3 regions of the Pantanalinema rosaneae CENA516 genome follow, and region 2 is predicted to be linked to each of the others. Evidence: riboswitches for the same ligand, from Rfam matches in the RefSeq annotation. Region 2 holds a riboswitch; each other region holds the start of a gene.
The links. A riboswitch is a leader RNA that binds a small molecule or an ion and turns the genes downstream of it on or off. The one in region 2 is predicted to bind cobalamin.

Region 1: another riboswitch for cobalamin. It lies ahead of ACN4EK_RS20840 (energy-coupling factor ABC transporter permease); the one in region 2 lies ahead of ACN4EK_RS02385 (energy-coupling factor ABC transporter permease).
Region 3: another riboswitch for cobalamin. It lies ahead of ACN4EK_RS26060 (hypothetical protein); the one in region 2 lies ahead of ACN4EK_RS02385 (energy-coupling factor ABC transporter permease).

The regions. Positions count from the first base shown of each region.
Region 1 is NZ_JBLZFZ010000039.1:38,850-42,054, forward strand. It holds gene ACN4EK_RS20830 (protein-tyrosine phosphatase family protein) at 278-691, opposite strand; gene ACN4EK_RS20835 (hypothetical protein) at 648-830, opposite strand; cobalamin riboswitch at 942-1,087, shown strand; gene ACN4EK_RS20840 (energy-coupling factor ABC transporter permease) at 1,447-2,202, shown strand; gene ACN4EK_RS20845 (energy-coupling factor ABC transporter substrate-binding protein) at 2,249-2,569, shown strand; gene cbiQ (cobalt ECF transporter T component CbiQ) at 2,610-3,205, shown strand, end outside.
Region 2 is NZ_JBLZFZ010000003.1:51,134-54,338, forward strand. It holds gene cbiQ (cobalt ECF transporter T component CbiQ) at 1-187, opposite strand, end outside; gene ACN4EK_RS02380 (energy-coupling factor ABC transporter substrate-binding protein) at 188-490, opposite strand; gene ACN4EK_RS02385 (energy-coupling factor ABC transporter permease) at 495-1,247, opposite strand; cobalamin riboswitch at 1,281-1,426, opposite strand; cobalamin riboswitch at 1,531-1,686, shown strand; gene ACN4EK_RS02390 (hypothetical protein) at 1,713-1,982, shown strand; gene ACN4EK_RS02395 ((2Fe-2S) ferredoxin domain-containing protein) at 2,005-2,916, shown strand; gene ACN4EK_RS02400 (ribonucleotide-diphosphate reductase subunit beta) at 2,913-3,205, opposite strand, start outside.
Region 3 is NZ_JBLZFZ010000061.1:2,504-5,708, reverse strand. It holds gene ACN4EK_RS26070 (CobW family GTP-binding protein) at 1-837, opposite strand, end outside; gene ACN4EK_RS26065 (SufE family protein) at 847-1,296, opposite strand; cobalamin riboswitch at 1,505-1,713, shown strand; gene ACN4EK_RS26060 (hypothetical protein) at 2,135-2,530, shown strand; gene ACN4EK_RS26055 (pentapeptide repeat-containing protein) at 2,563-3,117, opposite strand.

The DNA.
Region 1 (3,205 bases), on a different contig from region 2:
GGCTCACGTAAGCTTTTGCTTGGGTTGAGCTTAAGTATCTCCAACTTTGAAGAATCTGTTGATGTGGGTCAAAATGGTGAGGTAGGTTTTTCGATCGCACCTAATTATGGCTATGAAACCTGATTTTGGTTGGGATTTATCAGTTGGCGATCGTAACAATTTCCATGTCGGCTGTGAAAGAGCTAATTAATCATGTGAAAAAATATAGAGGCTTTAGATCAATATAGGTTCATTGACCTGAAAATCACCAACTTCTAGGTTATACTCCTCATCACCATTAAGAAAGCTGGCTTCTCCATCGATCGCATTCATCTAATAGCCGGTTAAGTTCTGCCGCCACTTGCCACGGATTGCGCCCTTTAAATGGTGCTGCAACTACAGCTTCGTAGGGATTTCTCCCCGTTTGTTTCACCGCCGCGATCGCGGCTTTGGGAGCAAGTCCGCGTCCAGCCACCAGCCAAGCGGCTAAAACATGCCCTGTGCGCCCAATTCCGCCCGAGCAGTGAACCACCACCTTTTGATTAGTTTGATCCGCAGTGGCTAAGAACGGCAAAATTTGGTGGATGAGAATGTCGGGGGTGGCAAGGTGAAAATCCTCGATCGGGATCCAACAGACGCGATCGCGTCCAAAGGTCTGTTGGTAGACATCAAGTAAATTGGTATAGCGAGTCAGTTGCGATGCAGGCAGCAAACAGCAAACAGCAAACCCGCTTGATGTCCCGATTCTGCATAAATGCAATCCACTCAGTCACTCGCTCATGACGATATCCGGGACGAGCCGCGCCAAACACGATCGATTCATTCTCCATAGCGGCAGCAAATCTATACATAGTGCATGTGCATTGAGTGGCTCAACGATCGATTTCGACGCTTAGTGAAGTTAGTCGATAGTAGAGTATTTCATCCCAACAGTCAGGCTGAACTGGAACACATTTAATAGTGATATACTTTCAGCCATCGGTTCTAGTGGGGAGCAGCCGCTAGAGGTAACGGGGAAAGTCCGGTGGAAATCCGGCACTGTCCCGCAGCTGTGAAGCGAGGAATAACACCTCTCAGTCAGAATGCCCGCCGATGAATAATTCAAGCTCCATCACATCTGCGAGGTACGGGTGACAATCCAGTATTTTATTAACTGCTGCCCTAGTGCTGCACAGTCTATATTCTCCATTCATGCTGCTGCCGATACCTTTCTATCAGCATCTGACCCATTGAGCAGTTGGGAGATATATCGCGCTGCTCTGGGATACTGCTTTGGCGACAATGTGCTGTGTTTCGTTTAGCACCGGTCTAAGTAATTCCTGAGTCGCATCTGTCTAAACTCTCAACACCCTGCCGTTGCTGCTTCAGGACTGTGGGGAGGACTGCCGATTGTGCGATCGCTCAGTGCCATAATGACCCAAAAAAATTAAGACCTTTGCTTTAAACTGATTCTTCTAGGAGATTTGTATGAAACACTTGCATCGAACGCGGCAATTAGCTGCAATGGTAGGTTTGAGCGCCTATCTTGTGATCGGATCTGCCCAGCCTGCCCAGGCGATGCACATCATGGAAGGCTTTTTACCCGTTAGTTGGGCGGTGTTTTGGTGGGTTGTGGCGTTGCCCTGCTTTATCTGGGGAGTGCGATCGCTGACTAAAATCACTCGCGAGAATCCCGAACTCAAGCTGCTCCTTGCCCTGGCTGGAGCCTTTAGCTTTGTCCTCTCGGCGCTCAAAATTCCCTCGGTGACGGGTAGCTGTTCTCACCCCACGGGTACGGGATTGGGAGCCGTGTTGTTTGGGCCGTCGGTGATGACGGTGTTGGGGAGTCTGGTGCTGGTGTTCCAGGCGGTGCTGCTGGCGCATGGGGGCTTGACCACACTGGGAGCCAATGTGTTTTCGATGGCGATCGTCGGACCTTGGGTTGCCTATGCTGTTTATCGGCTCTTTGCCAATAGCGGTAAGCAAAAACTTGGTGTTTTCCTTGCCGCTGCCCTGGGTGATCTGGTGACTTATGTGGTTACGTCGATTCAGTTAGCCCTTGCCTTCCCTGCTGCCAATGGTGGTTTTCTGGCGGCGCTGGCTAAATTTGCTGGAATCTTTGCGTTGACCCAGATTCCCCTGGCGATCAGCGAAGGGTTGCTTACGGTGTTGGTGTGGAATTGGCTCCAGTCCTACGCCACCGATGAGTTACGCACCCTGAAACTTTTGCGCCCCCAAGCATGATCGGTTAATTCACTGTTTGTGATCTATTTATTCCCAGAGTTTTGCTATGAACGAACCCTCAAAAAACACGCCATCTACGGCCTCAACGTCAACCCATCAAGGGACCTGGTTAATTGTGCTGACCGTGATCGCATTGGCTGTGTTGCCTCTCATATTCGTGCGGGGAGAATACGGCGGCGCAGATGGGGAGGCTGAAGCCGCGATCGCCGAACTTCAACCGGATTATCAACCCTGGTTTGGGGGGGTGTTTCAACCGCCCAGTGGGGAAATTGAAAGCCTTTTATTTGTCTCTCAGGCGGCTATAGGTGCTGGGATCATCGGTTATGTGATTGGGCTATACAAGGGGCGCAATTCTGTCAAAAAATAAGGCTCTGAGTCCCAATGAACCTTTGAGTTGATTCGGTTGAATGCACCATCAAATTGATACGCTAGCCCATACTAACCAATTGCGATCGCTTCCTCCAGAACACAAACTTGGATTTGCGATCGCCCTGTTTCTATTAGGCTATCTAGCGCCTGCCCATGTGCAAGGGTTGATGGTACTCTGGCTATTTCTTTGGGTGGTCAAATATGCTCGAATTCCTGCCCAGATTTATCTCAAACTTCTATCTCTGCCCATTAGTTTTCTCCTATTAAGCCTGCCTGCGTTGCTGATTGGCATGGGGACGGTGGATCACCTGACAGCTTTTGCACCCGATGTAGTTTGGGGCATGCCCATCGGTTCCATCTATCTCTATCTGAGCCAGCAGGGGATTGAACAAGCCAGGGCTGTCTTTGTTCGGGCGATCGCCCTGACCTCTTGCCTCTATTTCATCCTGCTAACGGTTCCCATGTTCGAGATCATTCGTGTCTTAAATCGGTTAGGATGTCCTGTCCTGGTGACTGAATTGATGGGGCTGATGTATCGGTTTATCTTCATCCTGACCGACACGGTGGGGGAATTGCTCACTGCCCAACAATCGCGCATGGGTTACGGCACCTGGCGGATTGGAATGCGCAGTCT
Region 2 (3,205 bases):
AAACCCTTGCAGGGATGCGAGCATACCCTACAGTCCATATGCCTAACCAAACCGCAATCAGCAGTTGTGGAATGGGATGAGTGATCAGGGCAATGACAAGCACTGCGATCGCAAATAACAGCTTTTGTTGTGGCGAAATCTGCCGCAGGCGATTTGCGTAAGTGTAAACATCAAGATGATGATGCAATCACTCTTTCTCCTGTTCCTGTCGCTTACTGCTGCCGCGATACAGCCCGATGACATAGCCAATCACCCCCGCTCCCAATGCCGCTTGGGAAGCAAATAAAAGGCTTTCTACTTCCCCACTCGGTGGCTCATACAAGGGCTTAAACCAGGGTTCGTATCCGGGTTGAATTTCCCCAATCGCGGCTTCAGCCTGTCCATCGGCACCCCCATATTCACCCTTGACAAAGATCAAAGGCAGCACTGCCAGCGCTAGAACTGCGATGATCAACAGCCAGTTCTCGTATTTCGTCGGTTGTTTGCTCATGATTTTAGGCTTCCTGCTTCAATACTTTCAGGGTTTCTAGATCCGGGCGAGCATAAGATTGCAGCCAATTCCATACCAGCACCGTCAGCAATCCTTCAGTAATTGCGAGGGGAACTTGTGTCACAGCAAAAATCCCAGCAAACTTAAGGAATGCCGCCATAAAACCACCCTGAGCAGCAGGAAATGCCAGAGCAAGCTGAATTGAAGTGGTGACATAGGTAAACAAATCTGCTAAGGCAGCAGCCAGAAAAATGGCGACCTTTTGATGCCCTGTTTTTAAGATCAGATGATAGATACCATATGCTACATATGGACCAACGATCGCCATCGAAAACATATTGGCACCGAGGGTTGTTAAGCCACCGTGGGCTAGTAACAATGCTTGAAAAAACAATACCAGAGCACCTAACACCGTCATCACCGAAGGACCAAACAGAATCGCTCCTAAGCCTGTCCCCGTAGGGTGTGAACAACTGCCTGTTACTGAAGGAATTTTTAGAGCAGATAGGACAAAGGTAAATGCGCCTGCTAACGCTATCAGTGGCTTTAACTCAGGATTTTGTTTGGTAATGCGAGTCAGCGATCGCAGTCCCACAAGAAAGAACGGCAACGACACCACCCACCAAAATACCGCCCATTGTACAGGTAAGAACCCTTCCATAATGTGCATCGCTTGGGCAGGCGCGGGCGAACCAACGATTAAATAGCAACTTAGCCCTGCCATGATGGCAAGGCGCAACACTAGACGCAATTTCATGTCCGTCTGTAGCCTCGCAGACTGGTTTATCCAACATGGATTTTGACATCGGCGGGCATCCTGACTTAGAGAGGACAAACTCTCATCACAGTTGCGGGACAGCGGCAGCTTTGCACTACTCTTTCCCCATTTACTTCCGGTGGCTGTTCCCCACCAGAGCCGATCAAACACAGTAGGAGCGTATCACTGCAAGTTGGAATACTCAACCTCGTTGTTACCTTACGCAACATTAAGTATGCTCAACTGCTTGATTCACAATGTGCGGCTCTCCTCACGCCATGCTATTCTTTGGTGAGACATCGGTTCTGATGGGGAGCAGCCGTCAGACGTAAGGGGGAAGTGCAGCGTGAATCTGCCGCTGTCCCGAAGATGTAAGGAGATTGCTGAACTTTTAGCAAAAACTCTGAGTCAGAATTCCCGCCGATCATTGTTAATGTTCATTTCTATCTGCTAGGAACGATTGCTGTGGTATTAATCGCCTCAACGCCGCAACCGTTTAGCCGCCGGAGTTGGGCAGGACAGGGCTTGTGGTTAGGAATATCGCTGTTGCTGGGATTTGCCGCCTATCAGAGCGGCACTCTACTGGTCAATCAATGGGTCGGCATGCATGGTCTTACGGTTGATGTGTTCCTGCGAATGTTTGTGCGAGACAGCATTTGGGCGATCGCCCTCTTTGCCTTCTACACCGTTCTGGTGTTAAACCACCAGCGAATTCTACAGCGTACTTCTCGTTGACCTGAAGACTGTGATCAATCCCATGAGTGAATTCTCCCGCTGGATTACCCCGCTCAACCGTCGCAGCACAGAACCTGTCTATGCGGGGCAGAGCATTGAATATGAAGACTTTCCTTGCACGATCGATGTCGTCGGTCCATTGCTCTACACTCTGTTTCAAGAGCGTTGGCAAGAGACTCAAGTGGGTCATGTGGTGGAAGGCAGTGTTCTAGAGCTGGAATTTACGCAGCCGCCGAAGATTTGTATTCTCTACGATGGCTACCTCACTGTCGTCACCGAAGCATGGCATCTACATCTGTGTGTGGAAGAGCATTTGGGCGGTCCCCTTTGCAAAACGCCACCGGAGCTTCGGCAGCAGCGGTTGATCCACCGAGCATCGCTGTATCGTCGCTTGAATGAGCGGGGTGAACCTCGGAGTTGGGGCATTCAATTCTGGAATGGAGCGGGCGAAAAGATGATGAATCTGTTTCTGCCCAATCCGTTCTTGGGAGCAGATGAAGACTTATTACCGGAAGGCAAACCCCAACTCGACAAGCTGAGTTTATATGAGGAATTGCGTCAGATTTATGTGCTGGGCGATCGTCCCATTCCGTTTGACCATAATCCCTTGAAGCGTCCCTACATCTCGGTTTGTCGTTCCAGTCGCTGCTACCCCTCGCGCAACTGGCAACCCACTTATGAAGCCCTCCAACAAGCCGTTGAGGAAGCTGGACTGGATGTGACGGTGATGAATGCAGGTTGCCTGGAAGTTTGCAAGTTGGGACCAGTGGTGTTTTACTCTGGCGACCCGCGTTCTGAAGCACTACGTGAGCGAACCTGGTATACCCGCGTCACTCCAGAGGTGGCGAAACAGATTGTCGATTCTCATCTGGGGAAGGGTAAAAAGGTGATGCACCATCTTTATCCACCCGTGACGCAGCAGCAAGTCTCCTAAAAATCATCCCACCCTTCCAGGCTGGAGGACATGACATAGCTGGTGACACTGGCTTCAAAGAAGTTGGCTTTTGTATTTGCCTCTTTCTTCGTATCCGAAAACCGCTCCAGATGAGCATAGGGACTTTTCTTGTAGTTCATCTCTGGAAACAGCGGCTCTAAGCCGATCGCCTTCAACCGCTGATTGGCTAGATATTTGGTGTACTGTTCAGTGCTGGTGGTCGTGATGCCCAGAATGTCATCGCCCACAATGTGATTGCTCCACTTCACTTCGTGTTCTACAGCCAGGG
Region 3 (3,205 bases), on a different contig from region 2:
GTAAACATCAGGAGACAGATGATCCAGAAAGTTTTGGAATTTGGGTAAGTCGAAGGGGCGCTGGCGCAGTTGCTCTGGAAGCGATTCGCTTTCAAATGACACCGCTACAAACCCATCATTTTCTAGATGATGAGAATGTTTATGGTCATGATGCTCATGAATTGGCTGGGATGAGTTGAGGTAGGTACTGGTATCATTAAATCCAATATCCAAAATTAACGGCAGTGGCACCTCTCCATATTGAACCGAGATGATACGAGCGCCTGATTTGATCGAGCGAATATAATCTTCCAATCCATTCACGATTTGAGGAGAAACCAGATCGGTCTTGTTCACCAGAATAATGTCTCCAAAGATAAGTTGGTTGAGTGCGGCTTCACTCTCGTAATGAGTGGAGGTAAAGGATTCAGCATCCACAACTGTCAGCACTGAATCTAGCCGCGTGACATCCCGCAACTCTGTACTGACAAAGCTCAACATGATCGGCAAGGGGTCAGCAATGCCAGTCGTTTCAACCACAATGTAATCAACTGAGTCATGGCGATCGACCATTTCATACACAGTATCAACCAGGCTTTGATTGATGGTACAACAAATACAGCCATTGCCCAGTTGCACCATGTTTTCATCCACAGAAACTAACAGTTGCGAGTCAATATCAATGTCACCAAACTCATTCACAATTACAGCAATTTTTAAGCCTTGGCGATTGTTCAGAATATGATTGAGCAGCGTGGTTTTGCCACTGCCCAAAAAGCCTGTGATGATGGTAACGGGTGTGATGCGCTGAGGAACGCTCACCGATTCTGGATAAACTTGCATCACTGAATTGGACATAATGCCTCCTTAAGTTCGCAAGTAAGTCGCAGCCAGATGATAGACCAGCGCTTTCTGTTGCATGGTTTGAAAAATATTGTAAAAACCATTGGCACGAGACGGAGTCAGGCTGACATCCAGCCCGGTTTGTTGAATGAAATCGGGCTTTAACTGGATAATTTCTGCGGGGGCCAACCCGTTCAATCCTTCAACCAACAGCCCCACTAATCCCTTGGTTAGTTGAGAGTCGGAATCGCCCTGAAAGATCACCTTGCCCTGCTGCAAACTGGCAGTCACATACACTTGAGAAACACAGCCAGAAACTTTATGGTCTGCCACCTTTTGCTCATCGGGAAATGGCGGCAGGCAATTGGCAAAGCAAAGCAAGTACTCATAGCGCCGCTTCGGTTCCGAAATCTGTTGGAACCGCTGGACAATCCGCTCAAGGGAGGCAGGCAAGGGTTGGGAGACGGGCGACATACTGTTCTAGTAGCAAGCTATCTATAAAAATGATAATCATTCTCATTATATAGGAAGTGGGTGAAAAACTGAAGCAGTTCTTCGCAAGCGATACCACCCCTGCGGTTGATCTACTTCCTATGTGGTACTGAGGCGCACTGCTCATAGCAGTGTGCTGATTTAGCTAAACCCGAAATTCAGAATGTGTCATAATACCCTGATTGTGTTATTGTTCAGTTACTTATTCGGTTCTGATGGGGAGCAGCCATCAGACGCAAGGGGGAAAGTCCGGTGCAAATCCGGCGCTGTCCCGCAACTGTGAGCCGATTTTAGATTGCCGATTTTAGATTTTTGATGGGGGTGTATTGCGACCTCAGGCCAAAATCCAAAGTCCAAAATTGTGTGAGTCAGAATGCCCGCCGAGTTGTCAACCCGTTACATAATCATCTGCGAGGTACAGATGATGGCTATCTTAGCTTTCAAATCATTTACTGGGCTTAGGGCAATTTTTCTTAAGTTGAATTTGTAGCGTCTTCATTTGAAGTTGCCGATTTGTAGAAAAGTACCCCTGCTCAGGCATTGATTGGTTGAAGCCACATTCCAATATGTGGCTTACATGGCTGTTGTTCCGGGATTGTTGAATCCTGCTAGGCAGATATTTGGGTTGCCCGCGATCGCTTCATTCTGCTTGTTTACGGCAGAAGTGAAACAGATTTTTGCAACTATTTTCAGTGTTAAGACGCTACAACCATGTTCGTACAAACCATTCAAACTGCAATGACGGGATATTCCCACGTTGGTAAAAATTGTGAAGTCAAAAGAGCAGTAGAAGCCTTACAGCCAGTGCGGGAGGAGAACCATGCGACCTCAAGATAGCACCTGGCAGGGCTGTTTCGGCTACTGGAAAAATCTATTCATTCGAGAAAACCTTTTGCCACTGGGACACGCCGCATGGCAAGGATTTATCACTCAAGGACGAGGCATCGTGGTATGCCATGTGGTGCTCGTCGATGCTAAGTCTGTGGATTGGAATAGCGACATCGTGGAATACCCACTCCAGTTTGTTCCTCTCCCCAACATTTCAGCCTACTTGCAGTTTCTCAACCTGGAAGCAACTTTAATTGATACCTTTTACGATCGCCCCTGGCAACCCAATGAACCGCATCAAACTCGATTGGTCTTTATTGGGCGATCGCTGAATTCAGAACCAGTTTTCTCTGCACTCCAGAAGAGTACCAATGCTCAGCCAGTTTAGCGTTGTATGGAAAATTTCTTTTTGTGATTGTTTTAACGAACTTTCTGGCGATGGACTACAACGGTTGAAAAGGGTAGTAAATCCAATAAATCTGATCCAGGTCGAAGCTGAAACGTCGGGAATTTTAATTGCCAATCTTTCCAGATTTGCAAATAACGCGATGGTTCATGCCCCACCTTTTGCGATGGCAGCAAAGCTCCCGTTAAAATAGTCTTCTCCAGGATGGCTTCGGCAAACCCAGTCACCTCAGATAAATCCGCTTTCGTCAAATTGGTATGACTTAAATTTGCCTCGGTTAAACAACTTTGGTGTAAATTTGCCAGAATCAAAAATGCCTTTGTCAAATTTGCTTGCGTGAAGTTAACAGAACTGAGATTAGAGCGAATTAAGAATGCGCCACTTAAATCCGCTCGATGCAGATTTGCACCACTGAAATCAACGCTCATCAGAGATGCACCACGCAAATCGGCGCAGTTTAAATCAACATCCCGCATCCGGACATCTCTGAGATAAATACCACGTAGATTGACTCCTCGAAAGTCACGATCGCCCCGTCGATAGCGTTCTAAAAGCTCGTCTGCTCTCATGTAGGATAGTTTAACCCGATTGCTTGCAGTTTTGCACTTCGGCATAATTTAACAGACCGCATCCGGCTTGACTATCCCGGCAAGGGGC